DNA from 4 places in the Micromonospora violae genome. Region 2 is predicted to be linked to each of the others. Evidence: riboswitches for the same ligand, from Rfam matches in the RefSeq annotation. Region 2 holds a riboswitch; each other region holds the start of a gene.
The links. A riboswitch is a leader RNA that binds a small molecule or an ion and turns the genes downstream of it on or off. The one in region 2 is predicted to bind cyclic di-AMP.
Positions count from the first base shown of each region.

Region 1: it holds a riboswitch for cyclic di-AMP, as region 2 does, so the genes downstream of both, EV382_RS17860 (coiled-coil domain-containing protein) here and EV382_RS28015 (coiled-coil domain-containing protein) in region 2, are expected to answer to the same signal.
Region 3: it holds a riboswitch for cyclic di-AMP, as region 2 does, so the genes downstream of both, EV382_RS25735 (C40 family peptidase) here and EV382_RS28015 (coiled-coil domain-containing protein) in region 2, are expected to answer to the same signal.
Region 4: it holds a riboswitch for cyclic di-AMP, as region 2 does, so the genes downstream of both, EV382_RS03010 (C39 family peptidase) here and EV382_RS28015 (coiled-coil domain-containing protein) in region 2, are expected to answer to the same signal.

Region 1 covers NZ_SHKK01000001.1:4,051,484-4,058,950, forward strand. Annotated here, with positions in the region: gene EV382_RS17850 (HelD family protein) at 1-382, shown strand, start outside; gene EV382_RS17855 (cation diffusion facilitator family transporter) at 489-1,406, shown strand; cyclic di-AMP (ydaO/yuaA leader) riboswitch at 1,528-1,659, shown strand; gene EV382_RS17860 (coiled-coil domain-containing protein) at 1,665-2,729, shown strand; gene EV382_RS17865 (SRPBCC family protein) at 2,893-3,360, opposite strand; gene EV382_RS17870 (1-phosphofructokinase family hexose kinase) at 3,549-4,526, shown strand; gene surE (5'/3'-nucleotidase SurE) at 4,523-5,344, shown strand; gene EV382_RS17880 (STAS domain-containing protein) at 5,403-5,765, opposite strand; gene EV382_RS32815 (hypothetical protein) at 6,154-6,297, shown strand; gene EV382_RS17885 (hypothetical protein) at 6,497-6,895, shown strand.
Region 2 covers NZ_SHKK01000001.1:6,195,161-6,202,627, forward strand. Annotated here, with positions in the region: gene EV382_RS28010 (carbonic anhydrase) at 1-653, shown strand, start outside; gene EV382_RS28015 (coiled-coil domain-containing protein) at 710-1,729, opposite strand; cyclic di-AMP (ydaO/yuaA leader) riboswitch at 1,734-1,864, opposite strand; gene EV382_RS28020 (YibE/F family protein) at 2,031-3,401, opposite strand; gene EV382_RS28025 (copper-translocating P-type ATPase) at 3,714-5,837, shown strand; gene EV382_RS28030 (metal-sensitive transcriptional regulator) at 5,844-6,140, opposite strand; gene EV382_RS28035 (heavy-metal-associated domain-containing protein) at 6,234-6,443, shown strand; gene EV382_RS28040 (hypothetical protein) at 6,457-7,434, shown strand; gene EV382_RS28045 (heavy metal translocating P-type ATPase) at 7,447-7,467, shown strand, end outside.
Region 3 covers NZ_SHKK01000001.1:5,725,683-5,733,149, reverse strand. Annotated here, with positions in the region: gene EV382_RS25760 (ATP-binding protein) at 1-690, opposite strand, end outside; gene EV382_RS25755 (LD-carboxypeptidase) at 965-1,903, shown strand; tRNA gene EV382_RS25750 (tRNA-Gly) at 2,012-2,085, opposite strand; gene EV382_RS25745 (pyridoxamine 5'-phosphate oxidase family protein) at 2,269-2,826, opposite strand; gene dcd (dCTP deaminase) at 2,926-3,504, shown strand; gene EV382_RS25735 (C40 family peptidase) at 3,594-4,634, opposite strand; cyclic di-AMP (ydaO/yuaA leader) riboswitch at 4,648-4,783, opposite strand; gene EV382_RS25730 (N-acetylmuramoyl-L-alanine amidase) at 5,019-7,001, shown strand; gene EV382_RS25725 (C40 family peptidase) at 7,058-7,467, opposite strand, start outside.
Region 4 covers NZ_SHKK01000001.1:671,407-678,873, reverse strand. Annotated here, with positions in the region: gene EV382_RS03025 (bifunctional cytidylyltransferase/SDR family oxidoreductase) at 1-493, shown strand, start outside; gene EV382_RS03020 (CDP-glycerol glycerophosphotransferase family protein) at 527-2,197, shown strand; gene EV382_RS03015 (alpha/beta fold hydrolase) at 2,202-2,948, opposite strand; gene EV382_RS03010 (C39 family peptidase) at 3,076-3,909, opposite strand; cyclic di-AMP (ydaO/yuaA leader) riboswitch at 4,154-4,295, opposite strand; gene EV382_RS03005 (hypothetical protein) at 4,580-5,350, opposite strand; gene EV382_RS03000 (hypothetical protein) at 5,483-5,986, opposite strand; gene EV382_RS02995 (acyltransferase family protein) at 6,078-7,304, opposite strand.

The DNA of each region.
Region 1 (7,467 bases), 2.1 Mb from region 2:
CCGTCGGCTCTACCCCGACCTGCCGCTGCCGACCGCCGTCCGCTCCACCGGGGTCGAGCCGGTCGAGCTGGTGGTGCCCGCCACGGGGTTGGAGACCGCGACCGTGGAGGCCGCCAGCGCCCTGTTGGCGGAGGTGGAGGGGACGGTCGGGGTGATCACGCCGGTCCCCCGCCGCGATGAGGTCGCCGGTTGGCTGGGCGCTCTGGGCGGCGCACGGCTACAGGTGGTGACCAGCCTGGAGGCCAAGGGCATGGAGTACGACGGGGTGGTGCTGGTCGCCCCGAGTGAGATCCGCGCGGACCCGGGTGCCGGCGTACGCACCCTGTACGTGGCGCTCTCCCGGGCCACCCAGCGACTCACCACCATCGACCCGAACGGCTGACCTGCGCGGACTGCCACCGGTGCACGGCGCTACGCGTACACTTGCACACATAGCGATGTGCGCATACATTTGACCGGGTCCCGATCGGCGGCGGAAGGTGGATCTCGTGGGCGCAGGTCATGACCACCACCACGGCTCCGTCGCCAATGCCGCACACCAGCACCGGGGTCGACTCTGGGCGGCATTCGGGCTCCTCGCCACCCTGATGGTGGTCGAGGCCGTGGTGGCCCTGCACACCGGTTCACTCGCCCTGCTCTCCGACGCCGGGCACATGTTCACCGACGTGCTCGGCATCGGGATGGCGCTCGCCGCCATCACGGCGACCCGGCGGGCCACCGGCGACCCGCAGCGCACCTTCGGGCTCTACCGACTCGAGGTGCTCGCCGCGCTGGCCAACGCCGTCCTGCTCTCCGGCGTCGCGATCTACGTGGTGATCGAGGCGATCCGCCGTTTCGGCGACCCGCCCGAGGTCATCGCCGGCCCGATGCTCGCGGTGGCTGTGCTCGGTCTGCTCGCGAACATCGCCGCCTTCGCCCTGCTGCGCGCCGGGGCCCGGGAGAGCATCAACCTCCAGGGCGCCTACCTGGAGGTGCTCGGCGACCTGCTCGGCTCGCTCGGCGTCATCGGCGCGGCGCTGCTCATCACCGTCACCGACTGGTGGTGGGCGGACCCCCTGGTCGCGGTCGCCATCGGCGTCTTCATCCTGCCGCGCACCTGGCGGCTGGCCCGCGCCGCCATCCGCATCCTGGTGCAGGCCGCCCCGGAGCACCTCCAGGTGACCGCCGTGCACGACCGACTGGCCGCGGTCCCCGGTGTCGTCGAGGTGCACGACCTGCACGTCTGGACGCTCACCTCGGGCATGGAGGTGGCCTCCGCACACCTGACCATGGCACCCGGCGCGGACGTCGGCGCGGTGCTCGCCGCAGCCCGCACGGCCCTGCACGACGACTTCCGCATCGAGCACGCGACGTTGCAGATCGAGCCCGGCGCCGCCGCCGGGGCGTGTGGCTCCATCGAGTGGTGACGGGATCACGGTAATTTTCCGTGGTAACGCACGCACCGTCCGTCACATCGGCTGCAGTCGCCCCACCTGCACCGGTAGGCTCAGTCCCGGCCTCCACCAGGCGGCGCCCTCCCGGCGCCGGTGGCGGTCGCCGCCTAATCGCCCAGCAGGGCGAACCGGGGAACCACGTTCCTGGGGTGCATCCGCGTCAGCGGTAGGGATCTTCCGTCCCGAACCCGACAGCTAACCCGGTCGGCGGCTGACGGAAGGACATGCGCAGTGGCACCAGCACGACCACCCGCCGCCCGCCTGGCGGCCCTGATCGTCGCGATGTTCGCCCTCGGCGTCGCGCTTCCGGCCGGCACCGCCTCGGCCGCTCCCCCGACCGGCCAACGGGCCGCCGCGCCCAACTCCGACGAGGAGGGCGGCACCCCGGCGTTGCGCGCCCAACTCGAGGCGGCCAGCAAGGGCTACCTGGACGCGAAACGCGCCCTGGACACCTCGGTACAACGGCAGCGGCAGCTCGCCACCCAGCTCAAGACCATCGAGGTCGAGATCGACCAGCGCAACGGCAAGGTCGGCGAGATCGCCGAAGTGGCGTACCGGACCGGCCGGCTCGGCGCGATGTCGGCGCTGCTCAACAGCAACACCCCGGAGGGCTTCATGGACCGGGCGGCCGCGCTGGACGCGGTGGCCGCCAACGAGGACCGGGTGCTGCGCGACCTGCTGGCCAGCAAGGACCGGGCCAACCGCACCCGGACCGCGCTGGACGGCGAGATCAACGAACAGCGCAAGCAGGTGGCGGTGATGGCCAAGCGCAAGGATCAGGCCGAACGGGCCCTGACCGTGGCCACCGCGGCCAAGCCGCAGACCACCACCGACACCGGCTCCAACCGGGGTACCTCCACCGCCAACGCGAAGGCCGCGCCGCGCAACTCCGACGGCTCCTGGCCCTCCGAGTCATGCAGCGTCAACGACCCGACGCCGGCCAGCGGCTGCATCACCCCACGCACGCTGCACGCGCTCAACCAGGCCAAGGCCGCCGGCTTCACCCGGTACGTCTCGTGCCACCGCCCCAGCGGCTCCGGTGAACACCCGAAGGGTCGGGCCTGCGACTTCGCAGCACAGAAGAACGGCTTCGGTGGGGTCGCCACCGGCGGCGACAAGACGTACGGCAACAACCTGGCCGCGTACTTCATCCGCAACGCGGACCGGCTCGCCGTGCTCTACGTGATCTGGTACAAGCAGATCTGGCTGCCCAGCAGCGGGTGGAAGTCGTACAGCGGCGCGCACGGCACCCCGTCCACCGACCACACCAACCACGTGCACCTGTCGGTCTACTGACCCGTCCGAGCAGGGGCATCCGCTCGCTGTCGCCGAGGTCGGGGCATCCGCACGCCGGGATACCCCGACCTCGGTGACGTTACGTCGACCGCGACGGCGCGGGCCTGATGATCATCGCGACCGTGCTCGCCACGGACAAGCCGTGGGGGCGACGGCGCGCCGGTCAGGTGGGGGGCGACGGGTCGGCGCTGCGGTCCAGGGCCGCGCCGAGCCGGGTCGCCAGCGCGAGGTGAGCGGCTCGGGCCTGGCGGAACGCGTAGCGGAACAGCGGCGTCGGCGCGGTCAGGGTGATCTCGACGTCGATGCGGACCAGGCCGTCCGGCTCGGCGCGCAGGCGGGTGTGGTTGCGTACCGTGGTGGCGGGCCACTGGCGGGCCACCGTGACGATCTCGTCGGTCCCGATGATCAGCACGTCCGCGTGGTACGTGGTCCGGAACCGCAGCGGGCCGGCCGCCAACCGGTCGTTGATCGTGTAACTGGCCCGCGCGCCGGGTCGGGGCGGCACCCGGCGGACCCGGACGATCAGCGGATGCAGCTCACCCTGCCGGGTCAGGTCACTGAGCAGTGCTGCCGCCTCGGCGGGTGAGCACCGGGCCTGGACGGTGTAGCTGAAGGTATCGCTGCTGAGCACACCGTCTCCCGCCGTCGTTGGTCGCCCGATCGTCCCGCACCGATGTCTGGCTGGCAACGCCCGACCGCCCCGGGTGCCGCACCGGACCGGGCCGATGCGGCGACCTGGCACCACCTGCCCCATTAAGGTCGATTGGTACGAAGTCTTCCGAGGGTGCCGGAGGCGGCCAGCATGAACAGCGACGACCGATGAGTGGGCACGTGATGGTCTTCGCGCCCACGCCACAGCTGACGGTGACCGTGGACCAGCCCAACGACCACCCCGAGCTGCACCTGCACCCCGGTGGGCAGGGTGTCTGGCAGGCCCGGATGGTGATCTCCCTCGGCGTCGACGTGGTGCTCTGCGCCGCCCTCGGGGGCGAGATCGGCCAGGTGCTGGAGCCACTGCTGGTCAGCGAGGGCGTGGACCTCAAGGTGGTGGTCCGCGACTCCGGCAGCGGCGGGTACGTGCACGATCGCCGGGCGGGCTCCCGGCAGGAGATCGCCGACGTGCCCGGGCAGCCGCTGAGCCGGCACGAGATCGACGAGTTGTACAACCTCGCGCTCGGCGAGGGCCTGCGCGCCTCGGTGAGCATCCTCAGTGGGCCGAACGAACCCTGGCTCGTCCCTGCCGACCTGTACCGACGCTTCGCCGCCGACCTCGGCGCCAACGGCGGCCGGGTGGTGGTCGACCTCTCCGGTGACCACCTCACGTCGGTGCTGGAGAGCGGGGTGTTCTTCCTCAAGGTGAGTCACGAGGAGCTGATCCGCGACGGTCGCGCCCGCAGCGACGACAGCGTGGAGCTGACCCGGGCCATGTACGAGCTGCACGCGGGCGGCGCCGAGACGGTGGTGGTCAGCCGCGCCGATCAGCCGGCGTTGGCGCTCATCGACGGGGAGCTGTTCCAGGTCGAGATGCCCCGGCTGGAGGCGGCCGACCCGCGGGGTGCGGGCGACTCGATGACCGCGGGAGTGGCGGCCGTCGTGGCCAGGGGCGGAGACATCCGGACCGCCATCCGCACCGGTGCCGCCGCTGGCGCGCTGAACGTGACCCGGCACGGCCTGGGCACCGGGCGGTTGGACTCGATCACCGGCCTGGTGGACCGGGTCCGACTGGTGCCGGCGGACAGCCGGCAACAGGAACGGACCACTCCGGACGAGTTGGCCGACCGGGTGATCGAGCGATGACCCTACGGGTGCTCATCACCAATGACGACGGGATCGCGGCACCGGGCATCCAGGCCCTGGCCTGGGCGGCCCGGCAGCGGGGCCTGGACGTGGTGGTCGCCGCGCCGATGGAGGAGGCGAGCGGCACCAGCGCCGCGATGAGCGCCGTGGAACGCGACGGGCGCGTCGTCGTGAACGACCACCCGCTGCCCGAGCTGGTGGGTGTGCCGGCGTACGGAGTCGCCGGGTCCCCCGGCTTCATCACGCTGATCGCCCTGCACGGGGCGTTCGGCCCGCCGCCGTCGGTGGTGCTCTCCGGTGTCAACCGGGGTGCCAACGCCGGTCGGGCGGTGCTGCACTCCGGGACCGTGGGCGCCGCGTTCACCGCCGCCACCAACGGCTGCCGGGCGATGGCGGTCTCCCTCGACGTGCTCTCGGCCGGCGAGGCGACGGCCGCGAGCGGCGGGGCCGCGGTGGACGCCGCCGCTCGGGTACGCGACGCCGAGCGGCACTGGAACACCGCCACGCGCGTCGCCCTGGACCTGCTCCCCCGGTTGACCTCCGCGCCGATGGAGAGCGTGCTCAACGTGAACGTTCCCGACCTGCCGCACGGGGAGCTGCGCGGCGTGCGGCGAGGCACCCTGGCCAGCTTCGGTCAGGTGCAGATGACGGTGGCGGAATCCGGCCACGGCTTCGTGCGTACCTCACTGCAGGAGCCGGGGCAGGCCGCACAGCCCGGCACGGACGTGGCGTTGCTGGCTGCCGGGTACGCGTCGGTGACAGCCATCCGGGCGGTCAGCGAGGCGAGCGACATCGACCTGACCGGCCTGGACGAGTAGCCCGCACGGCTTCGTTCGCGACTGCGGGGCTGCTCACTCCTCGCGCTCACCGACGCGCTCAGGCGCCGGGCAGCACCTCGGGGGTGGCGGCACCGGCGAAGTAGGGCTCCGGGGCGCCGAAGAGGCCGAGCAGGCCGGTCACCCAGAGCTGCCGGTGCACGAATCGGCTCGGCTCGGTCACCACCAGCTTGACGCCGCTGACCTCGGCCGTCTGGAAGCCGGCAACCATGGCGCTGATGCCGACCGAGTCGATGAAGGTGACCAGCCTCATGTTGAGTTCGATGCGGAGCGGGCGGCCCTTGGCCAGCACCTCCGCGATCGCTTCGCGCACCTCGTACGCTGTGTCGACGTCGATCTCGCCCCGTGGGGCGATCTCCACGACACCACCGGACAGAACAGACTTCACGATCGACAGGCTCACGCGAGCACCTCCACCCGCCCGTCCCCCGGGCGCCTCATCAGTACGCGGGCCGCGACCGAGAGTATTCCTCCGATGGCCTCGGTCGCCACCCCTCGGGATGAGCAATTCGCGGATCCGGACCCACAAAGCCACCCATATCCGCACTTTTCAGTATCTGATTACTCAAGACTTTTCGTTATCTGACCATCGACGATCGGTCGGGACCGACGCGCCGCCGAACCAGGGTAGCGGTCCGGACCCGGCACACCCGACAACCGCCCCACCGCGCACTCCCGCCCCGTGTGCCGTCGGCGTGTCGCCCACGTCCGGCCGCCGTGATTCGCGGCCCACCGTTGCCGACGCGCCCTAGCATCGGCCGGGACACCAACCGCAACGGAGAGGATCTTCGATGATCAAGCGACTTGCCGGGTTGGCCGGCGTCGGCGTTCTGCTCGCCCTCGTCCTGGCCTGCGGTTTCGGTGGCGGCGGGGATGACGATGACGACGATGACGACGACTTCGCCCGCGGCGTAGCCGTGTCGGCGGTGCGCTGAGCCGGCGGCGCACCCAGGCATGGTGCGCTGAACCGGCGGCGCACCGAGTCATGGTGCGCCGACCCGCCGTTGCCCCGCGGCGGTCGGGGTTTGCGCCCGGCCGACGTGGGGCACTGCGGGATAGGCGACACCGTGACGCGCTGGGAAGACGCCGACGTCCGAAGTGGCCGGCGCTTCGGCACCCGAGGAGGTAACCACGATGTTCGGAACCAACCTGCTGGACCGCCGCAGCAAGCCGGAGCGGATCGCGGACCAGGCCTGGGAGCACCTGCTCTCGGCCGTCAGTTCCGCTGGAGACAGTGTGCGGGACACCGCCCGCTCGGCCCGTCGCAACAGCAGCGGTCTCGCCGAAGAGGCCGGTGACCTGGTGGGATCCGCCGCCGACGAGGCGCGACGCCGGGCCTCGCTGGCCTTCGATGCGCTCGCCGGCCGCCAGCCGGCACTGCCCTGGACGCTCCTGATCGGCGCCGCGCTTGTCGGCGCGGCGGTCGGTTGGGCCGTCGGCTCCGCCGCGCGGGCCGCCGGCAGCCGGGACGACCGTGCCATGGACGACGTGGAGTTCGTCGACGTCGACCGCCCCAGCTCCCCCGCCGCCTGAACCACAGCACCAGCACGGGCCCCGGCGCGACCCCGGTCGAGCGGGGCCCGTCGCGCGTCACTGCGCCATCGAGCGGGATGGAACCGGTCCGCCGGGTGCCGGACCCCTCAGGCGGCCCGGCGGACCGGTGTTCGGTGGCGACCCGGTCTTCCCGTCACCACGGTGGTGGGGGTGGTGGCGGCCAACACGGACACGAACGCGTCGGTGAGACTTCTCCGCATCTGCGGTTCCTCTCGGGATGGAGCCCCGGGGGACGGGGTCGATCGCCTGGGTGACGCCGTGGCCGGGGGACGAGCACGGCGACGAGGACGGGCGGAGCTGCCCTGGCTCCACCACCCGATGCGACGGCTCCCGCAATCGAGGAACGCGATTTACCGTAACCGAAAGGCGCTCGCTTTGGAAGCGCTCCCATCATAGATGTTCGTCCGTCCTTCCCCGCCGAGCCGCCCAGGTCCGGCGACACCGTCACCCGGTCCGGGCGACGGCGGCTCACCCCGGGCGACGGCAGGATCGCAGCACGGCGGACCGCCGGCCACAGCCACCCGGTCCGCCACCGCAACAGCCGAGGAGGG
Region 2 (7,467 bases):
CGACCCGGGCGTACGCCGAGCTGATCGCCGGCAACCGGCGCTTCGTCGGCGGCGTCCCACGCCACCCCAACCAGGACGCCGGGCACCGGGCCGCCGTGGCCGACGGGCAACACCCGTTCGCGGTGATCGTCGGCTGCTCCGACTCCCGGCTGGCCGCCGAGATCATCTTCGACCGAGGGCTCGGCGACCTGTTCGTGGTCCGTACGGCCGGGCACACCGCCGGCCCGGAGGTGCTCGGCAGCGTCGAGTACGCGGTGACCGTGCTCGGCACTCCACTGGTGGTGGTGCTCGGTCACGACTCGTGCGGTGCGGTGCAGGCCGCCCGGGAGTCGGTCGCGACCGGTACCGCGCCGAGTGGCCATCTGGGCGCGGTGGTCGACTCCGTGCTGCCCAGCCTGCGCAGGGCCGAGGCCGAGGGGGTGGATGACATCAACGACATCGTCGACATCCACATCGCGCACACCGTCGAGACGTTGCTCGGGCAGTCCCCGGTGCTCGCCGACGCGGTGGCGGGCGGGCGGTGCGCGGTGGTGGGGGTGTCCTACCGGCTGGCCGCCGGAGCGGTGCGCCCGGTGGCCGCCGCGCCGGCCGGCTTCGCGACGGTGGACCCCTCCACCGGATCGGTCGAGTCGGCCGCGCCCGCCACCGTCTGACGCGGCGAGGGCCGCCCCGCGCGACGCGGAACGGCCCTCGACGGGGGTCGTACGGGTCAGAGCAGCGACATGTGGACGTGGTCGGTGTGGTTCGACGGCCCGCTGTACGACTTCCAACCGGTGGCCGGGAACCAGATCTGCCGGTTCCAGATCACGTAGTAGATGCCGAGCCGGTCGGCGTTACGGATGAGGAACGCGGCGACGTTGTTGCCGTACATCCGGGTGTCCTCGTTGTGCCACGGCGCGAAGCCACTCTTCTGCAGCGACCAGTCGCAGGCGCGGCCCTTCGGGTGCTCCCACGGCCCACCGGGGCGGTAGCAGCCGACGAACCGGTTGAACCCGGCCCGCTTGACCTCCTTGTACGCGTGCAGCGTGCGGGGGGTGACGCAGCCGGACGTGGTCGGGTCGTTCTCGCTGCACGACTGGGGCTTCCAGTCACCGTCGGCGGTGCGACCCGGACCGATCTTCGCCACCGGGGAGGTGGCGTCCACCAGGCCGCCGGTGAAGCCCTTGCCGCCGACGAGGGCGAGCGCCTTGTTGGCCTCGCTCTTCCGCCTCGCCATCAGAGCGGTCTGCTTCTGCTGCTCCCGGACCTCCGTGTCGAGGGCCAGCTTCGCCTGCTCGGCGCGGGCCTTGACCTCGTTGACCTCGGAGAGCTTCTTCTCGTGGACCATGTTCAACTCGTCGAGCGCCGCCGCGCGCTGGACGAACGAGTCGGGACCGTCGCTCTCCAGCAGCATCGCGACTGCGCCGATCCGACCGGTCCGGTACGACTGGGCGGCGATCTGCCCGACCTGCGGGGCCAACGCGTCCAGGTCGGCCTTGGCCCGCGCGACCTCCAGCGCCAACTCGCCCTGCCGCTTCTTCGACTTGTCCAGTTTGGACTTGGCGGCGGAGTAGTCGCGGTTGGCCTGCTCGATGACGTCGGTGAGCAGCTTGGGCTCGCCGTCCTCCTCGTGCCCGGACGGGGTGGGGGTCGTTGGCGCGGCGTGCGCCGGGAGCGGCCCGGCGAACACGGTCAGTGCGGCGATCACGGCCACCACGGGTGTCAACCAGCGGCGTAGGGGTGCCGTCACAATGTTCCCTTCCGTCGACCGCCGACCGGGTTAGCTGCCGGGTTCGGGGCGGAAGTGGCCCCTACCGCTGACGCGGATTCACCCCACGTACCTGGGTCCCCGGCTCGCCGGTTGGCGATTGGGCGGTGGCACCGCAGGCGCCGCTTCGCGCCTTCATCGGTAACCGGCAGCGAGGTTACCCGAGAGTCGACCGGGTGAGCTACGCCTGGAGGCCGACCAAAAGCGTCATTTCGCCATAGCGTTGAGTTACCAGTGACGTGGTTCTCAGGGTGGTCGCCCGATCTGGTCACGCTGAGGAGTGTCACCATGCCGAATCCGTGCTCCTGTTCGACTCCGGCCACCGGTCGGTGGCCTCGGATGGGGGTGGGGTCCGCGTCCGATCCGGCTCGTCCGAGCCGACCTTTCGCGATGAGATGAGTGCGGCCAGCGCCTCCGCGCGGTCCGGCTGGGGTCGGGGCGCGGGAGCACCGGTGGACGGCGTCGTATCGGTGCGTCCGGCGGCGGTCACCACCGCGGCCAGCCCGGTGGTCAGCGGCACGGCGGCGATCAGACCGAGGGTGGCGACCGCGCTGCGGACGATCTCCTGTGCGAGGAACTCGCTGGTGAGGATCTGCCCGATCGGGCGCGAGTCGGCGGTGAGCAGGAGCAACAGGGGCAGCGACGCGCCCGCGTACGCCAGCACGATGGTGTTGACAGTGGAGGCGATGTGCGCGCGGCCGACCCGGGTGGCCGCACGGTACAGCTGCAACCGGGTCAGCTCGGGGTTGGCGTTCGCCAGCTCGGTGACGGTGGCCGCCTGGGTGACCGTCACGTCGTCGAGCACGCCGAGCGATCCGATGATGATCCCGGCGAGCAGCAGTCCGTGCAGGTCCACGTCGCTGTGGAACATCGACAGCGTGGTGGCATCCTCGCTGCCGAAGCCGGTGAGGTGCGTCGCCGCCGTGGCGATGGCGGCGAGCACGCCGGTCAGCACCAGGCTGCCCAGGGTGCCGAGGACCGCGACCGAGGTCTGTGCGGTGAGCCCGTGCGTCAGATAGAGCACCACGAACATGATCAGGGCCGCGCCGACCACCGCCACCAGCAGTGGCGACCTGCCGGCGCCGATGCCCGGCAGCACGAAGGTGAGCAGGATGGCGAAGCTGGCGGCCAGCCCGGCGAGCGCGGCCAGACCTCGCCACCGACCGAACGCGACGATCGCGGCCGCGAAGACCAGCGCCAACCACACCATCGGGGTGCCGCGTTGGTGTTCGGCGATGTTCCAGTTGCTGGCGGTGGGGTCGGTGGGATCGGCCAGCTCGACCAGGATGACCTCGTCGCCGACGTCGACCCGGGGGGCGCCGGGGCCGTCGGGCACCGGCGTCCGTACCTGCTGGCCGGCGCTCGGCCCGTCGTCCACCCGGACGTCGACCGTGCCGCACCGCCCGCCGCCGACCCTCGGTGTGCCCTCCGGGACCGACGGCGCCGGCGGGCACGGCTCATTCACCACCCGGGTGACGGTGCCGGGGTAGCGCGGCACGTCCGCGCCACCATCGGTCTGTGGTGACCCGCCGCGCGGCCAGAGCAGCGCCGTGGCGAGCAGGGTGGCGATGAAGAGGGGTACCACCGTCACGACGAGGGTCCGTCGCACCCGTGGCGAGGCGGACGGAGCGGGGTGGGTGTGGCCGGCGCCCAAGTCGAGACTCCCAACGATCCGGTGCGGGGTACGGGTCAGCGGGCCGGGCGGTTCACCGTTTCGGTGGAAACGCGGCGGCCGGCGGGGGCAGGTCGCTGCCTGACGACCGTTCGATCACTGACGGTCAGTGTTCGGCCCGGTCGACCGCTGACGACGCCGGGTCGTGGCGGCGTCGGTGCGCCAGGGCGCAGCAAGATACGGAGGGCCATTGGGGGAGATGCTAGCCAGCCCACCCGCGGGTCGCAGGTCGTGGCGGAGTGTCGGGCGGCCGAACCCCTCGCGCGACGGGCCCCGGGGCGGCATGTTGGAACCATGCCCGCTTCGTCACCGCCCGACCCCGATCACCCGCACCGCGCCGGCTCGTCACCGCCGGACCAGCACCCCGGGTCCGACGAGCACGCCGGGCACGCCGGGTCCGCCGAGCACGACAAGCACGCCGGGCACGACAAGCACGCCGGGCACGATCCGGCGATGTTCCGCCGCCGGTTCTGGGTGTGCCTGGTGTTGACCATCCCGGTGGTGCTGACGAGTCATCTCGTGTCGGATCAGCTGGGCCTGGCCGGTGACGGCGTCCCCGGTCGATCCTGGGTGGGCCCGGTGCTCGGCTCGGTGGTGTTCTGGTGGGGCGGGTGGCCGTTCCTGGTCGGTGCGGTCCGGGAGGTGCGGGACCGGGCGCCCGGGATGATGCTGCTGGTGGCGATGGCGATCACCGTCGCGTACACCGCGTCCCTGGCCACCAGCGTCGGTGCCTTCGACCTGGATTTCTGGTGGGAGTTGGCGGCGCTGGTCACCATCATGCTGCTCGGGCACTGGCAGGAGATGAAGGCCATCGGGCAGGCGCAGGGCGCGCTCGCGGCGCTGGCCGCGCTGCTGCCCGACGAGGCCGAGCGGGTGGCGGCGGACGGGCGGGTCGAGGCGGTGCCGGTGACCGGCCTGCGGATCGGCGACGTGGTGCTGGTCCGGCCGGGAGGTCGGGTGCCCGCGGACGGCCGGGTCGTCGAGGGCGGCGCCGAGCTGGACGAATCGATGATCACCGGCGAGTCGCGGCCGGTCGCCCGGTCGACGGGCGACCGGGTGGTGGCCGGCACCGTCGCCACCGACTCGGCGGTCCGGGTGCGCGTCGAGGCGGTGGGTGAGCAGACCGCCCTGGCCGGCATCCAGCGGATGGTCGCGCAGGCCCAGGCCTCCGGTGGGCGGGCCCAACTGCTGGCCGACCGGTTCGCGGCCGCGCTGTTCTACCTGGCCACCGGCACCGCCGTGCTGACCGTCCTGGTCTGGACCGTGCTCGGTCAGCCGGACGAGGCGGTGGTCCGTGCGGTCACCGTCCTGGTGATCGCCTGCCCGCACGCGCTGGGTCTCGCCATCCCGCTTGTCGTCGCGCTCTCCACCGCGCTCGCCGCGCGGTCCGGGATTCTGGTGAAGGACCGGTTGGCGTTGGAACGGATGCGGACCGTCGGCGCGGTGCTGTTCGACAAGACCGGCACGCTGACCCGGGGCGAGCACGGCGTGACCGACCTGGTGACGGCAGCTGGCGTCGAGCGGGACGAGGTGCTGCGGATCGCGGCGGGCGTCGAGTCGGAGAGCGAACATCCGTTGGCCCGGGCAATCGTCGCGGCGGCCGGGCGCGTCGGCCCGGCGCGGGCCGCCGGGTTCCGGGCGCTGCCGGGCCGTGGTGTGCAGGCGACAATCGACGGTACGGAGTACGCGGTGGGCGGGCCGGCGCTGCTGCGGGAACTGGGCCTGGCGCTCCCGGCCGAGGTGGAGGCCGCGACCGGGCGGTGGTCGGCGCGGGGCGCGGCGGTGTTGCACCTGGTGCGGCTGCCGGGGGCCGTGCTCGGTGCGTTCGCGTTGACCGACGAGGTGCGTCCGGAGGCCCGGCGCGCCGTCGACGAGTTGCGTGCCGAGGGGGTCCGCACCATCGCCATGATCACTGGCGATGCCCGGCCGGTGGCCGAGGCGGTCGCCGCCGACCTCGGCTTCCGCCCCGGCGTCGACGAGGTCTTCGCCGAGGTGTTGCCGGCGGAGAAGGACGATCGGGTGGCCGAGCTTCAGCGGCGGGGGCTGGTCGTGGCGATGGTCGGCGACGGGGTGAACGACGCGCCGGCGCTGGCCCGGGCGGACGTGGGCATCGCGATCGGCGCGGGCACCGATGTGGCGATCGAGTCCGCCGGGGTGGTGCTGGCGTCCTCTGACCCGCGCGGGGTGGCGGCGGTGGTCCGGCTGTCCCGGGCGTCGTACCGGAAGATGCGCCAGAACCTGGCCTGGGCGGCCGGCTACAACGTGGTCGCGCTGCCGCTGGCCGCCGGGGTGCTGGCCGGGGCCGGTGTGGCGTTGAGCCCGGCGGTGGCCGCGGTGCTGATGTCGGCGTCCACCATCGTGGTGGCGCTCAACGCCCAGTTGCTGCGCCGGGTCCGTCTCGATCCCGCGTCGAACTGAGGGCGGTCAGCCGCGCTTCATGAGCCGGCCGACCGCCGCCATCATCTCGGTGGCCATCTCGTCGGCCCGCCCCTCGGCGGCGCCCTCGTGCATGCAGTGGCGGGCGTGCCCGTCGAGCAACCCCAGGGCCACCTTGTCGAGGGCGGCCTGGATCGCGGAGATCTGGGTGAGCACGTCGATGCAGTAGCGGTCGTCGTCGACCATCTTCTCGATGCCCCGGACCTGCCCCTCGACGCGGCGGAGCCGCGCGAGCAGCTGGTCCTTGCTGGCGGTGTATCCGCGAATCGGGGTGGGTGCAGTCATGCCGACCAGGATAGCCTACCCCCAGGGGGTATGGTACGGTCCTCACTACGCGATACCCCCACCGGGTACCGGTACCTAGAAGGAGACGATTCGATGGTCAACACGACGTACCAGGTGCAGGGCATGACCTGTGGGCACTGCGTCAGCGCGGTGAGCGCCGAGGTCGGCGCCATCGAGGGCGTGCGGGACGTCCAGGTCGACCTCGCGACCGGCCGGGTCACCGTCAGCAGTGAGCAGCCGCTGGACACCGCGGTTGTCCGGGCCGCCGTCGACGAGGCCGGTTACGACCTCGTCGACGCGTGATCGGGGGGCCGCCATGCGTACGGTGACGAGACTGGCCGGGTTCGCCGTCGGCCTGGCGGCGGTCTTCGGCGCGACCTACGGCGTCGCTCGGGTCGTCGACCCGGCCCCGGTCGCCGCGGACCGGCACGAGAATGCCGCCACCCCGACAGCGGATGAGCGGGACGGCACGGCCGAGCGGTTCCCCGGCGGGCTGCTCGTCTCCGAGCGCGGCCACACCCTGGAACAGGTCGCCGCGCCGGCCGGCGAGTTCGCCTTCCGGATCGCCGGCCCGGACGGCCGCCCGGTCACCCGGTACGAGGTGGCGCACGACCGGCAGATGCACCTGATCGTCGCCCGACGGGACCTCTCCGGCTTCCGCCACGTCCACCCCGACCTGGGCCCGGACGGCACCTGGCGGGTCGACACCCCACTGGCCGGCCCCGGGCAGTGGCGGGCGTTCGCCGACTTCACCCCGGCCGGGGGTGATCCGCTGACCCTCGGCGTGGACGTGACAGTCCCCGGCGAGCTGACCGAACGGCCGTTGCCCGCCCCGGCGACCAGCACCACCGTCGACGGCTACACGGTCACCCTGGCCGGCGCACCGCAGCCCGGCCGCACGTCACCGCTGACCCTGACCGTCAGCCGGGACGGGCAACCGGTCACCGACCTGGAGCCCTACCTGGGCGCGTACGGGCACCTGGTGGCGCTGCGTCGGGGTGACCTGGCGTACCTGCACGTGCACCCGGACGGGACGCCGGGCGACGGGCGCACCCCGCCCGGTCCGGCCGTCACCTTCCTCGCCGACGTGCCCTCGAATGGCAGCTACCGGCTCTACCTCGACTTCCAGCACGGCGGGCGGGTGCACACCGCCGAGTTCACCGTGGTCGTCGACGCTGCTGCCACCGGAGCCGTCCCCACCCCGGGCGGACCGACCCCGGGCGGACCGACCCCGAGCGGACCCGCACCGACCGGCGACGCCGACCACGGCGCCCCCGGACACGGCCACAACTGACGGGACCAGACGATGACCACCACCAGCAGACCC
Region 3 (7,467 bases), 470 kb from region 2:
AAGCTCCGGCGAGGGATCGACGCCCAACGTGTCGGCCAGAGCCTCGCTGGTGCGTTGATAAACCAGCAGGGCCTCGTTGTCCCGACCGCCTGCGGCGAGCGCACGCATCAACAACATGACGAGTCGTTCCCGCACCGGGTGCGCGGCCACCAGGTCGGTCAGCTCCTCGACCACCTCCGGACCGTGACCGAGGCTGATCTCCACGTCGAAGCGATCCTCCACGGCGGTCAGGCGCAGCCTCTCCAGCCGGGTGACCACCGCCTCGAACGCCGCGCTGTCGGTCACGCCGACGTCCTGCATGGCCGCACCCCGCCACAGGGAGAGGGCCTCGCGGAGCCGTCGGACCCGCTGCGGACCCTCGTCATCGCGCGCCTGACCGACGAGGCGCTCGAACCGTACGGCGTCGACGGAATCGGGCACCACCGTCAACTGGTAGCCGTCGGTCTGCCCCTCGATCGCGCCTTCCGGCAGCAGCTTCCGCAGCCGGGACACCAGGCGGTGCAGGGCGTTCGCCGCATCGGTGGGTGGGTTCTCAGCCCAGATCCAGTCCACGAGAGTCGCCTTCGGGACCACGTGCCCCGGGTTGAGCGCGAGGACTGTCAACAGCCCGCGCAGGCGAGCGCCCGGTACGTCGGTGAGGGTTCCGTCGCCCGTGCGAACTTCGAATGGACCGAGTAACCCGACCTGCACCTGGCAGATCTTGCCATGAAGATGAGACGCATTTGTGTTGCCCGTACCTGCACCACAGCCAGCCAGCCGCCGAGTCGTTCCGCTTGGTCGACGCCGCCGTGGTTCTCCTGGAACCTGTCACAAATGAGATGCGCACCGGCTGGCAGACCTGTTGGATCTCGACATGGTGCATGAGCTTGTTCGTCCCCGGAAGGCGCAACCCGGTGACCACCTCGCGGTCCTTTCGCCGTCCTTCGCTGCGGCTGGTGCCTATCCAGCGATTCACGAGCAGGCCATGCGACGCCTCGCCGACCTGACCGGCCTCGTTCCGGTCGAATACCCCACCACCCGCCAGGTGGGTGCGAGCGCGGCAGCGCGTGCGGCGGACATCAACGCCGCCTTCGCAGACCCCCAGGTACGCGGCATCCTCGCCGTCGTCGGGGGCGAGGACCAGATCACTGTCATCCCCCACCTGGACGCCGACCTGGCCCGAGCCGACCCGAAGCCGTTCCTCGGCACCAGCGACAACACCAACCTGCACCACTGGCTCTGGGGCCACGGCATCGCCAGCTTCTACGGCGGATCCTCCCAGGTGCACCTCGGCCCCGGGCCGGCCGTGGACGACGTTCACGTCCGGTCGCTGCGGGCCGCACTGCTCACCGGGGAACGACTGGAGATCACCGATCCGGGTGAGTCCGAGGACGTCGGGATCGACTGGGCAGACCCGCAGGCGTTGAAGTCCTTCGGAGAGCGCGAACCAACCGAGCCGTGGAGCTGGCACGGGCCCTCCCGCACCGTTACCGGCCCCAGTTGGGGCGGCTGCCTGGAGGTCATTCAGTGGGTCCTGACGGCAGGGCGCTTCCCGTTCCCCCCGGAGGTACTGCACGGCGGGGTGCTGATCATCGAAACGTCGGAGAAGCTCCTCCCCGCCCGCGAGGTCGGCTGGATCGTCCGCGCACTGGGCGAACGCGGCCTGCTCAGCGCCGTCGACGCGGTCCTGGTCGCCCGTCCGCCGGTCTCCGACCACACCCGTCGCCCCCCGGCTGCTGATCGGGCACGGCTACGCGAGCAGCAGCGGGACACCGTCGTCGACGTGGTGACCCGCTACAACCCGGAAGCCGTCGTCTGCGTCGGCGTCCCGTTCGGCCACACCAGACCGCAGTGGATCCTTCCCCACGGCGGCCCGGTCACCGTCGATGGCGTGGAGCGTCGGATCTACGCCGACTACCGATAGGGGCCGCAGCGCTCGCAGGTGCGAGCGCTGTCTCCGTCCGGGGATGCAGGCCGCCGCAACGTCGAAGGCCCCGGCTCGGGACTGTCGTCCTGGCCAGGGCCTTCGCGGTGGAGCGGGTGACGGGAATCGAACCCGCACTGTCAGCTTGGGAAGCTGATGTTCTGCCATTGAACTACACCCGCAAGCGGCACCACTGTACCCGAGTCGTCGTGCCCGTGCACCCAGGTACCCCTGCCGGCTGGAGGTGTCCACATACCGCACGACCCGGGGCGGCCCGGGTTGGTCCACTCGACTTTCTGAAAGTCGGGGTGTCCGGAGCGCTGGGACACCCCGACTTCACGGAAACCGAGTGGATCATGGCGTGGTCAGGCGGCTGTGCACTGGACGTCGCGGCTGAGGCGGGTCGGGCGCGCCTGCGGGACGGCGAGTGGGGCGGCGGACGCCGACGGGGCGTGGGGGTCGAGCCAGACCCGAACGGCCGGTCGACCCGGCGCGCGGCCCGGAATGCCCGTGATCTGCTGCTCACGGCGGGTGAGCATCGCCACGTCGACGGTGAACTCGAAGAGCCGCCAGTCGGCCTGCGGCTCGGCCCGGGCGCTCTGCGCCAACTGTGCCACCCGGACCGGATCGGTCACCGGACGGGCGCGCCCCGCCACGTACGCCTCGTCGTCGCTCTCCTCCGGGGGGAACGAGTGCAGCGCGTAACGGCCGTCACGTTCGAGGTCGCGGCGCTTGGGAGAGTCGATGATGAAGCAGAACAGCCCCTCGGCGGTGATGACCGGGGAGACCGGATGGACGCGGGGCCCGCCGTCGGCACGGACCGTGGCCAGGTAGCCAAAGCCCGGCCCGTACTGCTGGAGGAGAACGCGGATCCCGTCGGCGAGTCGGGGCTCGTCGGCGGCGAATTCGGACCAGGAAGCCATGTGGGCATTCTATCGAACAAATGTACGACCAGCGACCTCGACGCGCTGGTCACCGGCACCGAATCTGGCGACTTTTGGCAACGCGGCTATGGTGGTCCGATGCTGCTCTCCGACCGCGACCTGGTCTCCGAGATCAAGGCCGGCACGCTGGGCCTGGAGCCGTTCGAGCCCACCCTGGTTCAACCGTCCAGCATCGACGTCCGACTCGACCGGCTGTTCCGGGTCTTCAACAACCACCTCTACACCCACATCGATCCCGCCATGCAGCAGGACGACCTGACGTCGGTGGTCGAGGTCCCCGACGGCGAGCCGTTCGTGCTGCACCCGGGGGAGTTCGTGCTCGCCTCGACACTGGAGGTCATCTCGCTGGGTGACCAGCTCGCCGGCCGCCTGGAGGGCAAGAGCTCCCTGGGTCGGCTCGGGCTGCTCACCCACTCCACCGCCGGCTTCATCGACCCGGGCTTCTCCGGCCACGTGACGCTGGAGCTCTCGAACGTGGCGAACCTTCCGATCACCCTGTGGCCGGGCATGAAGATCGGGCAGCTCTGCATTTTCCGGCTCTCCTCGCCGGCCGAGCACCCGTACGGCTCGGTGGTCTACGGCTCGCGCTACCAGGGTCAGCGGGGGCCGACCCCCAGCCGCGCCTGGCAGCACTGGCGCACCTGGCCAACGCGCTGAGGCCCACCCGCTGAGGCCCACCCGCTGACACACCAGAACGACGAGGGCCCGCCGCGACGGATCGCGACGGGCCCTCCGGTCATCCGGGGTCAGCCTGGACGGCCGTAGCTGTGGATCGGGCCGTCGTCGACCTTCTTCATCTTGACCGGCTGCCCGGCCTGCGAGGCGTGCACCACCCAGCCGCCGCCGACGTACATGCCGACGTGGTGGATGTCGCTGTAGTAGAAGACCAGGTCGCCGGGGCGTAGGTCGCCCCTGCTGACGTTCTTCGTGACCCGGCTCTGCGCGGCGGCGTTGTGCGGCAGGGACACGCCGGCCTTCGCCCAGGCGGCCAGCATCAGCCCGGAGCAGTCGTACGAGTTCGGGCCCTCGGCACCCCAGACGTAGGGCTTGCCGATCTGCGCGCAGGCGAACTTGACCGCGGTGCCTGCGGCGCCGCCGGGGTAGCTACCCGGGCAGGGTGCCGGGCGCAGCGGACCGCCGCCGCCGTTGCCGTACACCTTGAGGCGCAGCTTCTGCAGGCGGTCGATCTCCTCGTTGATCTGCTTCTTCTTCGCCGCCAACTGAGCTTCGGTACGGGCCAGCTGGGTCACCATCTCGTCCAACGGCGCCTTCTGCGCGGCCAGCTGGTCGCGCAGGTCGGCCACCTGGCGTACGTCCTTCTGCTGGTTGTGCGCGAAGCGGTCGAGCATTTCGAGCTGGCCGACCACCTCGCTGGGCGACCGACTGCCCAGCACGGCGTTGACGGTCGAGACGTTCTCACCCATGTAGGCGCGGGCGGCCAGGGCACCGACCTTGTCCATCGCGGCGTCGACCTGGCGCTCCAGCGGAGCGATCCGGGCGGCCAGCGCGTCGGCCTGCTTGCGCTTCGCGGCGAGGTCGGTGCGGGTGGCGTTGTGCCGTTCGATGATCGGTTCGAGCTTGTTCCAGTCGGCGTCGATCTGGCGTTCGATCTCGGCGACCGACGGGTCGGCGTGGGCCGCCGTGGCACTGCCGGTCAGGACGACGGCGACGCCGGCCAGCGCGGCGAGAGCGGTGGTGAAGCGGGACCAGCGTGGGCGCGGCGCGATCGACGACGGGCCGGCTGATGCCGGCCGCTCGGACGACGGCCGCGGGGCATGGAGTGCCACCGGGGTTCCGTACTCCTTCTTCCTGACCGCCTACCGGGTTAGCTGACGGGTTCGGGCGGGAAGTCGGCGCCCTACCGCAGTGGCTGCGGATTCACCCCGAGGGACGTGGGTCCCCGGTTCGTTCGGAAACGACTCGGCGGTGTCGGTCCGTTACCGCCCGGGCTGGGCGGAGCTGCTGTCGGGCCGACGAATGACCAGAGTAGAGACGCTCGTTACCGATCCGCAACCCGTGCGGCCGTGACACTCCGTACCGATTGGGCGAGGTCACCGACCGTGTGTGAAGAATTCTTTCCGCAAACTTCGATAAATAGAAAGGTATTGACCTGAGCTCCCGGGCGGCGCGATGGTGACCTGACCGCACTCCGCGAGAATCTAGGGGGTTCGATGCACCATCCCACCCTGTCGACGGGTTGGCGCGCACTGCTCGCCGCCACCGTGGTCGCCGCCGCGACCACGGTGCCACTCTCCGTCGGCCCGGCCACCGCCGCGCCCACCATCGGCCGCCAACAGCAGTACGCCGACGCGGCCACCGAGTACGGCGTGCCCAGCGTCGTCCTGCTCGGCGTCTCCTACCTGGAGTCCCGCTGGGACACCAACGCCGGCACACCCAGCACGAGTGGCGGCTACGGCCCGATGCACCTGACCGACGCGCGGCACGTGACCGCCCTGCCCGGGCGTGGTCACCACGACGCCGGTGCCGAGGACCCCCGCGGCGACGACTCCCGTCCCGCCCGGGTGCCCGCACCCCGGCCCGTGGCCGCCCCCGGGCCGTCCACCGCCGCGTTGCAGACCGTGGATGCCGCCGCCACGCTGACCGGCGTCGCCCCTGAGGCGCTGCGCGCCGACGCGGGCCTCAACATCCGGGGTGGAGCCGCGCTGCTGGCCGCGTACCAGAGGGATCTGGGCGCGCCGGTCGGTGCCGACACCGACCCGGCGACCTGGTACGGCGCGGTGGCCCGGTACTCCGGCGCGGACAGCGCCGACGCGGCCGCGGCCTTCGCCGACGAGGTCTTCACCACCATCGGCGCGGGCGAGTCCCGGGTGACCGACGACGGCCAGCGGATCACCCTGCCGGCCCGTACGGTGCGGCCCGAGCGTTCCTGGTTGGACCGGCTGGGCCTGCGCCGGCTGGCCCGCCCGGACGGGGTGGAGTGCCCACGCACCATCTCCTGCGAGTGGATCCCGGCACCTTACGAGGCGTTCGGCGACGGGGACTACGGCAACCACGACCTCTCCGACCGGCCCGCCCGGCAGAAGATCGAGTACATCGTCATCCACGACACCGAGGCGAGTTGGGCGACGACCCTGCAACTCGTCCAGGACCCGACCTACGTGAGCTGGCACTACTCGCTGCGCTCGGTCGACGGGCACATCGCCCAGCACGTGAAGACCAAGGACGTCGGCTGGCACGCCGGCAACTGGTACGTGAACGCGAAGTCGATCGGGCTGGAACACGAGGGCTTCGCGGCGCAGGGGACCTGGTACACGGAGGCGATGTACCGGACCTCGGCGAAGCTGGTCCGGCACCTGGCGCTGCGGCTGGGCATCCCACTGGACCGCCAACACATCATCGGCCACGACAACGTGCCCGGCACCATCGCCTCGACCGTACGGGGAATGCACTGGGATCCGGGGCCGTACTGGGACTGGACGCACTACTTCGACCTGCTGCACGCACCTCGACTGGACACCGGCACCCCGGCCACCGGGCTGGTCCGGATCGACCCGGACTTCGCCACCAACCAGCCGGCGTTCACCGGCTGCGTCACCGCGGGTGTGCCGTGCGCGCCGCGGGGCTCCTCAGCGGTGGTGCTCCGCAGCGCGCCGTCCGCGGACGCACCGCTGGTCAACGACATCGCGCTACGCCCGGACGGCAGCCCGAACACGATGGTCGTGTCGGACCACGGGGCCCGGGCATCCGCCGGGCAGACGTACGCGCTGGCCGGGCGGCAGGGCGACTGGACGGCGATCTGGTATCTCGGGCAACGGGCCTGGTTCCACAACCCGGCGTCCGCCCCGACCGCCAGCTGGACCGTCGGCGTCGTGGCCACGCCGAAACCCGGACGGGCCACCGTCCCGGTCTACGGACGGGCGTATCCCGAGCAGTCGGCGTACCCGGACGGGGTTCCCTACCAGACGATCTCGCCGTTGCAGTACACCCTGGCCGCCGGGCAGCGGTACGCCGTCGGCGCGGTGCTGGCCGGCGAGTACTACCGGGCCACCACGTTCGACGGCTCCTCGCCCGGTGACTGGACGGTGATTCGCGGCAAGAACCGTTACGCGCAGATCCAGTTCGGCCACCGGATCATGTACGTCGACCTCGCCGACGTGCAGCTGTTGCCGTCGCCGGTGGGCGCGCCCCGCTGAGAAACCGCGACGGCCCCCGGTCGGTGACCGGGGGCCGTCGTGATGCGCGGGGTGGATCAGCCGGGTCTACGGAACCCGGCGACGGGCATGGTGTTGATGCTGGACACCTGCACCGGTTTGCCGGCGCGTGGCGCGTGCACCATCTGGTTGTTACCCAGATACAGCCCGACATGACTCAGGCCGGAGAAGAAGAAGACCAGGTCACCGGGGCGAGCATCGGCTCGCGCGATGGCCTTGCCCTCGTTCCACTGGTCACCGGTGTGGTGGGTGAGGTAGATCCCGGCCGCCTTGTAGGCGAACTGGGTCAGCCCCGAGCAGTCGAACGAGTTCGGACCGGTGGCGCCCCAGACGTACGGCTTGCCGACCTTCCCGCAGGCGGTCTTGATCGCGGTACGGGCCGCCTCGCTGACCACTCCGTTGATGGTCGGGCAGGACGCCGTCTTGACCGTGGTCTTGGGCATCGCCG
Region 4 (7,467 bases), 5.5 Mb from region 2:
CGCCCTCGCCGAGATGGACGAGGAGACGATGGACCGGGTGTTGCAGGTCAACTTCGTCGGCCCGGTGACCATCGCCCGCCAGTCCCTGCCGTACCTGCAACAGACCAAGGGTCAGTTGCTGCTCTACACCTCCAGCTCGTACACCCGGGGTCGGGCCCGCTACGCGCTCTACTCGTCCACCAAGGCCGCCCTGGTCAACCTCACCCAGGCGCTGGCCGACGAGTGGGCCGACGTCGGCGTCCGGGTCAACTGCATCAACCCGGAGCGCACCGCCACCCCGATGCGCACCCGGGCCTTCGGCGAGGAGCCGGAGAACACCCTGCTCGCCGCGGAGGCCGTCGCCCAGTCGTCGCTGGACGTGCTGATCTCCGACCTGACCGGTCAGGTGATCGACGTACGCCGGGCACCCGGCGACGGGCCCACGCCGACCGTGCCGGCCCAGTCCGGGGCGGGCCAGGTCGACGCACCGGCCGGCGCGACGTCCACGAACTGACGCCGACGGCTGCGGAACCACGAACGGAGCGACATGCGCGGCGACCTGGTTCGAAAGCTGGCCGCCCGGTGCCTGACCACCGGGTTGGCCGTGCTGGCCTTCGTCGTGCTGGCGCTCACCGGCGCCACCGGCTGGGGGCTGGCGCTGGCCGTCGCCGCGCTGGCCGCCTCGGCCGTCGAGCAGCGCATCCGGCCCAGCGCCGACCTGGTGGCGGAGACCACGTTGATCGCCGCGGCGATCCTGGTCGGTTACTCCCGCCGGCTCGACGACGGGCTCGACCTCGCGCTGGTCGCCACCGGGCTGGTCCTGCTGGGGCTGGTGCTGCTGGTGGGGCCGCTGCGTACCGCCGGCGGTCTGGAGATCCGGGCCGCCAACCTTCCGGTACGCGCGTGGACCCCGTTGATCGCCGACCGGCTCAACACGGCCCTGTTGGGGCTGCTCGCCGCCCTGGCGCTCGCCGCCGCGCTCACCCTGCCGGCCGGTGTGGCGCTGGCCGTCAGCCTGCTGGTCGGCGCGGGCGCCGGTGCGGTCGCGCTGGACCTGGCCCGGCGGCGGTTCCGGCCGAGGGCCGGCGGCGGTTCGGTGGCCGCTGCGCTGCGCCGGCACCAGCCGGAGTTCCTGCTCTACTTCTCCGCGCCGCCCGGTTCGGAGTACCAGGTCACCATGTGGCTGCCGTACCTGCAACGGATCGGCCGGCCGTTCCTGGTCGTGCTGCGGGAGCCGGAGTTCCTGGCTCCGATCGCGGCGGCCACCGACGCTCCGGTGGTCTACTGCCCGACCCTGCGGGCCATGGACGAGGCGCTGGTGCCGAGCCTGCGGGCGGCGTTCTACGTCAACCACGGGGCGAAGAACAGCCACTGCATCCGCTTCACCCAGCTCACCCACGTGCAGTTGCACCACGGCGACAGCGACAAGGCACCGAGCGCCAACCCGGTGTCCGGGATCTTCGACCGGATCTTCGTGGCCGGTCAGGCGGCGATCGACAGGTACGCCCGCGCCGGGGTGCGGATCCCGGCGGAGAAGTTCGTGGTGGTGGGTCGCCCACAGGTCGAGTCGATCCAGGTACGCCCGGAGCCCGCGCGCGGGTTGGCGGCCCCCACGGTGCTCTACACCCCCACCTGGACCGGGCACCACGCCGACGCCGACTACTGCTCGCTGCCGGTGGCCGAGCAGCTGCTGCGTCGGCTGCTGGAGCGCGGCGCGACAATGATCCTGCGGGCCCACCCGTACACGACGCAGAACCCGGCGTCGGCACGCCAGTTGGGCCGGCTGCACGAGCTGCTGACGGCCGATCGGGCCCGCACCGGCCGGCAGCACGTGTTCGGATCGGCGGCTCGGGAGCTGAGCCTGACCGAGTGTGTCAACGCCGCCGACGCGCTGGTCTCCGACGTCTCCGGGGTGATCTCGGACTTCCTCTACTCCGGCAAGCCGTACGCGGTGACCGACATGGGTGGCGAGGGCGACCGGTTCGTGGAACGGTTCCCGCTGGCCGGGTCGGGTTACGTGCTGCGCCGGGACATGTCCAACGTGGACGATGTGCTGACCGACCTGCTGGACACCGACCCGCTGGCCGAGGCCCGCTGGGCGACCCGCCGCCGCTACCTGGGCGACTTCCCCGCCGAGTCGTACGCCGAAGCCTTCCTGAGCGCCGCCCGCCGCGAGCTGACCCCGGCCGCGACACTGGCCGCGACCACGCCGGCGTAGCCGCTCAGCGGTACGGATCCAGCAGGGCCAGCACCGCCGCCGGGTCCTCCACGTGCGCGTTGTGGCCGAGACCGGGCAGCGTGGCGACCGGTACGCCGTACTCCTTGAGCTGTTCGTCGGTGACCATCGGGTCGTTCTCGCCGCGCGCCAGCACCACCGGCACGTCGGTCGCCGCCAGCAGCCCGGCCAGGTCGGGTTCGCCGACGGCGAAGGCGGTCGGGTCCATGGCGAGGCGCCACCGGCCGTCGACCTGGCGCAGCCCGGCGTCCACCACCGGGTGGTCCGGCGGGACCAGGCCGGCCAGGCCGGACACCCGAAGGTAGCGGCGCGCGGCCTCGGCGCGGGTGGCGAACCAGCTGACCGGGCGGGCGGCGAGGTCGGCGGCGCGGGTCAGCTCGTCGGGTGACCAGACGGCCTTGATGCCCAGCCCGACCACGGCGTCCACGGGCGTCCCGGCGGCGCGGGCGGCCAGCGCGAGGCCGACCACCCCGCCCAGCGAGTGCCCGAGCACGACCAGCCGGTCGCCGGGTGCCAGGCCGCGCGCTATCCGGTCGGCGAACCCCGCGAAGGTGTACGACGGCAGCGGCTCCGCCCAGCCGTGGCCGGCGAGGTCCGGTGCCAGCCACCGCCCCGCCCAGCGCTGCTCCAGCAGCGGCGCCCACGGCAACCAGACGTCCCCGGTCGTGCCCATTCCGTGCAGGAGCAGCAGGACACGCCCACGACCGGCGGGACCACCCGATTCATCCACCACGGCCGCAGTCTGCCACGGTTCACGGCCCGGTACGAGAGTCGTCGACGCCCGGCCGCGACATGCGGAGATGCCACGGGCGCCGGCCCCTTGTGGGGGACGACGCCCGTGACGGTTCAGCGTGCCTGGGTCAGGCGGAGTAGCCCCGGCTGGTGATCCAGTTGGCCAGGTCGATGGTGGTGATCCAGTACGACGGGTCGGCCGGGTTCGCCGAGTCGGCGATCCGCACGGTGCGACCGTTGTCCTTGTAGCCGACGACGGCGATGTAGTGCCCGCCGCCGTAGGAGTGCCAGCCGCCGTCGGTGTCGGTGGCGTCCCCGACGACGTTGGCGACCACGCCCCGGCCGTCGGTGATGGCCTTCATGACGTCGGCCTGGAGGCGGTCCATCTGCGCCGGGCTGGGCGCGGTGGGGAACATCCGGGTCCGGTACGGGGAGCCCTTCACCTCGGCGTTGAGCACCCGGGTGGTGTCCTCGGCCGAGTTGGTGCCCATCTCGGTGGTGCCCAGCTCGGCGGCGAGCTCGTCCTGGGTGCGGTCGATGCCGGCGGCGCTGAGCGCGTTGCGGGTGGCCGCCGGGCCGCAGTTGTAGTAGGTGTTCTGCGCCTCGTAGTCGTAGTCGAGCACCTTGGTCGCGGGCGGCTTCGGCTTCGGCTTGCGGGTCAGGTCCGGGTTGCTCGCGGCCTTGGCGGCGGGGGACGCGGCGCTGCTGGCCGGGGCACCCGTGGTCGGCGCGGCGCTGGCCGAGGGGGACGCGTCCCGGGCGTCGCCGCGGGAGGCGGCGACGTCGCTGCGCAGCTCGGCGACGGTGGTCGCGGTGCGCTGGCCGGCCGGGGCGTCGTCGGCCGTGGTGAGCAGGGCTCCGGTGGTGGTGGCGATCACGAGGGCCGCGGCGGAGGCGGCGACGATCTGGTACGGGCGCTCGGTGGCGAGGCGGCGGAGCTGACGCTGCAGGGTGTGCTTCACGGGTCCTCCACGGATCGGGGGGAGAGCGGCACACCGGGGCCGGACCGGTATCCGGGCAGGCGCCAGCGCGCGGACCGTGGTCCGCGGATGGTGAACCGCTCAGGGGAACGCCCGGCGCGGCCGGGCGGGAAAGGCGATGACCCGGGGGGTCAGCTCACCGTCACGAGACGAATGAGCGGGCGCACCGCCGCGCCGTGGAGGCGAGGGAACAACCGAGGGGTGGAAAGGTGCTGCACGAGGATGAGACTCCTTCCGACACCGCCTACCGGGTTAGCTGACGGATTCGGGCGGGAAGATCGCCCTACCGCGGGCCGTGCCGCGCGGATTCACCCCGGACTTGCTGATGGGTCCCCGGTTCGTTGATCACGATTAAGCGGGTCGACGCGGCGTCGCCTCTTGCGATCGGTTACCGCATCGGACGGCACGACACTACTGGCCGCTTCGCGCCCTGCCAAGCCAGGTTCACCTGCGTAAACCTCAATTGGCACGCCAATTTCTGCGCGTATTGCCGATGATGTGACTCGATGGGACATCCGGTTACGGAGACGCCTGCGGGCGACAACCGGACGGGCCGCAAAGAACGCGACCACAATCGCGCGAACAATGACGCTGATCGCGTCGGGCGTCCGATTTCACCGGCGCGTGACCGGGCTCACATAACGGATCGGGCTCAACCCACGCGGGCCGGGCGCCACCGGGCCACGACAGCCGGACGCAACGCCCCGGCCACCGTCCGGCGAGCGGGTGCCGGGGTCGGGCGCAGCCGGGCAGCCGCCGCGTACGCCTCCTCGGCGAGGGTGCGCGCCGACTCGGCGGCCAACTCCGCGTCGCGCCACGCGGCCCGCTCACGGCCGGCGGCCACCTGGTAGTCGGCCAGCCGCGCATCGCGGATCACCCGGCTGATCAGCGCCTCCTGCTCGACCGGGTGTCGTCGGGGATCCCAGCCGTGCCGGTGCCCGAACACGTCACCGAGCTGCGCGATCGTCAGGTCACCCCGCCAGTACGCCGCCATCGCCGCCCGGTGCAGATAGCGTTCCCGGGCGGCGTACTCGGCGGGGGTGTGCGGGGTCTGCGGGGTGGGGAACGCCCGGCCGCCGGCGAAGCGACGCGCGGCGGCGTCCGCCTCGTCGTACCTGCTCCAGGCCCGCTCCAGCTGCTCCTGAGCGGTCAGCCAGGCGGCGCGTCGCCGCCGGGCGGTGGTGGCCGCGCCGGACGCGGCGACGGCCACCTCCTCGGCGTAGCGGCGCCTGTCGACGGCCTCGGCGGCGGCCACCTCCCGAGCGGTGGGCTCGGCCGGGAGCGGGTCGTCCGTGGGCTGGTCCCGTTCGGGGCGGGCGGCCAGCACGGTGAGCAGGCCCAGGGTCAACAGGATCAGGGTGGACCAGATGGCGGCGGCCTGCGGCACCTCGGTCACGAACTGGTAGAAGACGACGGTCTCCATGGTCGGCACCTCGGGGAGAGAGCAGTGCGATGAAAGCCGCGCCGACCGGCGGGGCTTTGGTGGGCCACGGTCAGCGGGTCAGGGAGCGGGTGGGTCGACAGGGCGCGGCGGTGGGACGGTCGTCCCGGTGGCTCAGCGCCCGGGTGGGGCCCGGGAAGCCCGGCCGCTCGCACCATCGGCGAGGGGCAGCCGGTCAGACTCGGCGGCGCGAACCGACGGCACGCGCACCGCGATCGTGCGCTGGTCGCCGGGGAGCGTCACCGGCGTGTCGACCGACCAGGTCGGAGCAGACTCCCCGGCCGCCTTCGCCGGGGCCGGGCGGGCCGCACCGTGTGCCCACGACCCCGTGGCGTCCGCACCACCGACGCCCGGCGCACGGCCGGCGTTGGTGGCGGTTGGTGCCGATGGCGCGGCGTGCCGGACGGTGGCCGCCAGCGGCCCGGCGGCGACCGGGGCCGGCCGTGCGCTCGACTGTGGCACCATGCTCGACTGTGGCACCGGGCCGGGCGTCGACGTGGCGGCCGTGGCCGGGCCTGCGCCGAGCGCCAGGGCCGCGACGACGGCGAGACTGGTCAGCACCCGCGTCGCCCAGCGCGCAACCCACCACAGCGGACAGGTGAACGCGACCGGGAGCACGTCCCCACGCTACCGTCGCGCCGACCCGGACGCACCGACCACGGGCGTGTCGGATCACGCCGCGCCGACCCGCTGACCAGGATGGACGCTGTCAGCGCGAGTCGACGTACGCTGATCCACCGCCGGCCGGACCGACCTCGTCGGCCGCACCTCGGACCCCGCTTCCGGGGTGTGGCGCGTCGTCGGTACCGGCGGCCGTGCGTTGTCGGGGGACGGACGCCGGACGGGCCGGACGGCGCGGCGCGAGCCGGCGCATCATCGGGGTCTCGACGAAGCGATGCAGCAGCCCGGCGAGGATCAGGTTCGCCACCAGGAAGCCGAGCACCACGGCCGGGCCGCGCCAGCCCCCGAAGCCGGTCCCCCAGTCCCCACTCCAGCGCAGCACGCTCGTCATCACCAGCACGTGCACCAGGTAGAAGGCGAACGACACCTCGCCGAGCCAGACCAGCGGCCGGGACCGCCACGGCGAGCGCCGGCCCCGCACGTCGGCGTCCGCGGCAGCGGTGATCACCAACAGGTACGCGACCGCGAGCAGCGTCGTCCACCACTCGGCGGGGATCCACTGCGCGGCCGCCACCCAGGTGACCACGAAGATCCCGCTGGCCACCGGCAGGCCGGGACCGCGCCAGAGTCCTCGACGCATCAACTCGGCCGCCACCGCGCCCAACCAGAACTCCAGCGACCGCACCGGCGGGAAGATCTGGGTGAACCACCACCGGCTCACCTCCGGCACCAGCTCCTGCGCCGGCCACAGCGCGAGGATCAGCAACGGCAGCGCGACGACGAGCGCCCAGAGCAGCTTCGGTCGGGCCCGACGCAGCAGCGGCAACGCCAGCGGCAGACAGAGGTAGAAGAAGAACTCGCAGGAGAGCGACCAGCTGACGGTGTTGATGCTGTAGAACCAGCCCGGCCGGGGGTCCCACGCCTGGAGCAGCAGCAGGTTCTCCAGCGCGGCCGCCGGCAGGACCGGGTCGGCGAACCACCAGGCGACCACCAGCGTCGCCCCCCACAACACCAGGTGGTTCGGGTAGATCTTGGCGAACCGCCGCCGCCAGAAGGTACGCCGGGAGTCGCCCACCCGGGCCGACCAGACCAGCACGAAACCGCTGAGGATGAAGAAGAACTGCACCCCGGAGAGGCCCAGGGTGAACAGCCCGTCGACCACCGCCTTGTAGTCCGGCTCGGTGATGATCCGCATGGTGCCCGCGTGGAAACCGAAGACCAGCAGGGCGGCGATCCACCGCAGCCCGGTCAACGAGGGCAGCCGGGGCGGGGCGGAGGTGGGTCGGGCGACCGACCCCGCGGCGACGCTCGTCATGCCGGGAGCCCGACGCTCGGCAGGGTCACCAGCACGGTCGTATCCTCCTCGGCGCGGCGTCGGACGGCGCGACGGCGACGCCCGCGACGGCCCGGCAGGGCCGCACCGGGGCACCCTACCGGGTCACTCCCGGCCGAACCGGACGTGTCCCACCCGCCCGACA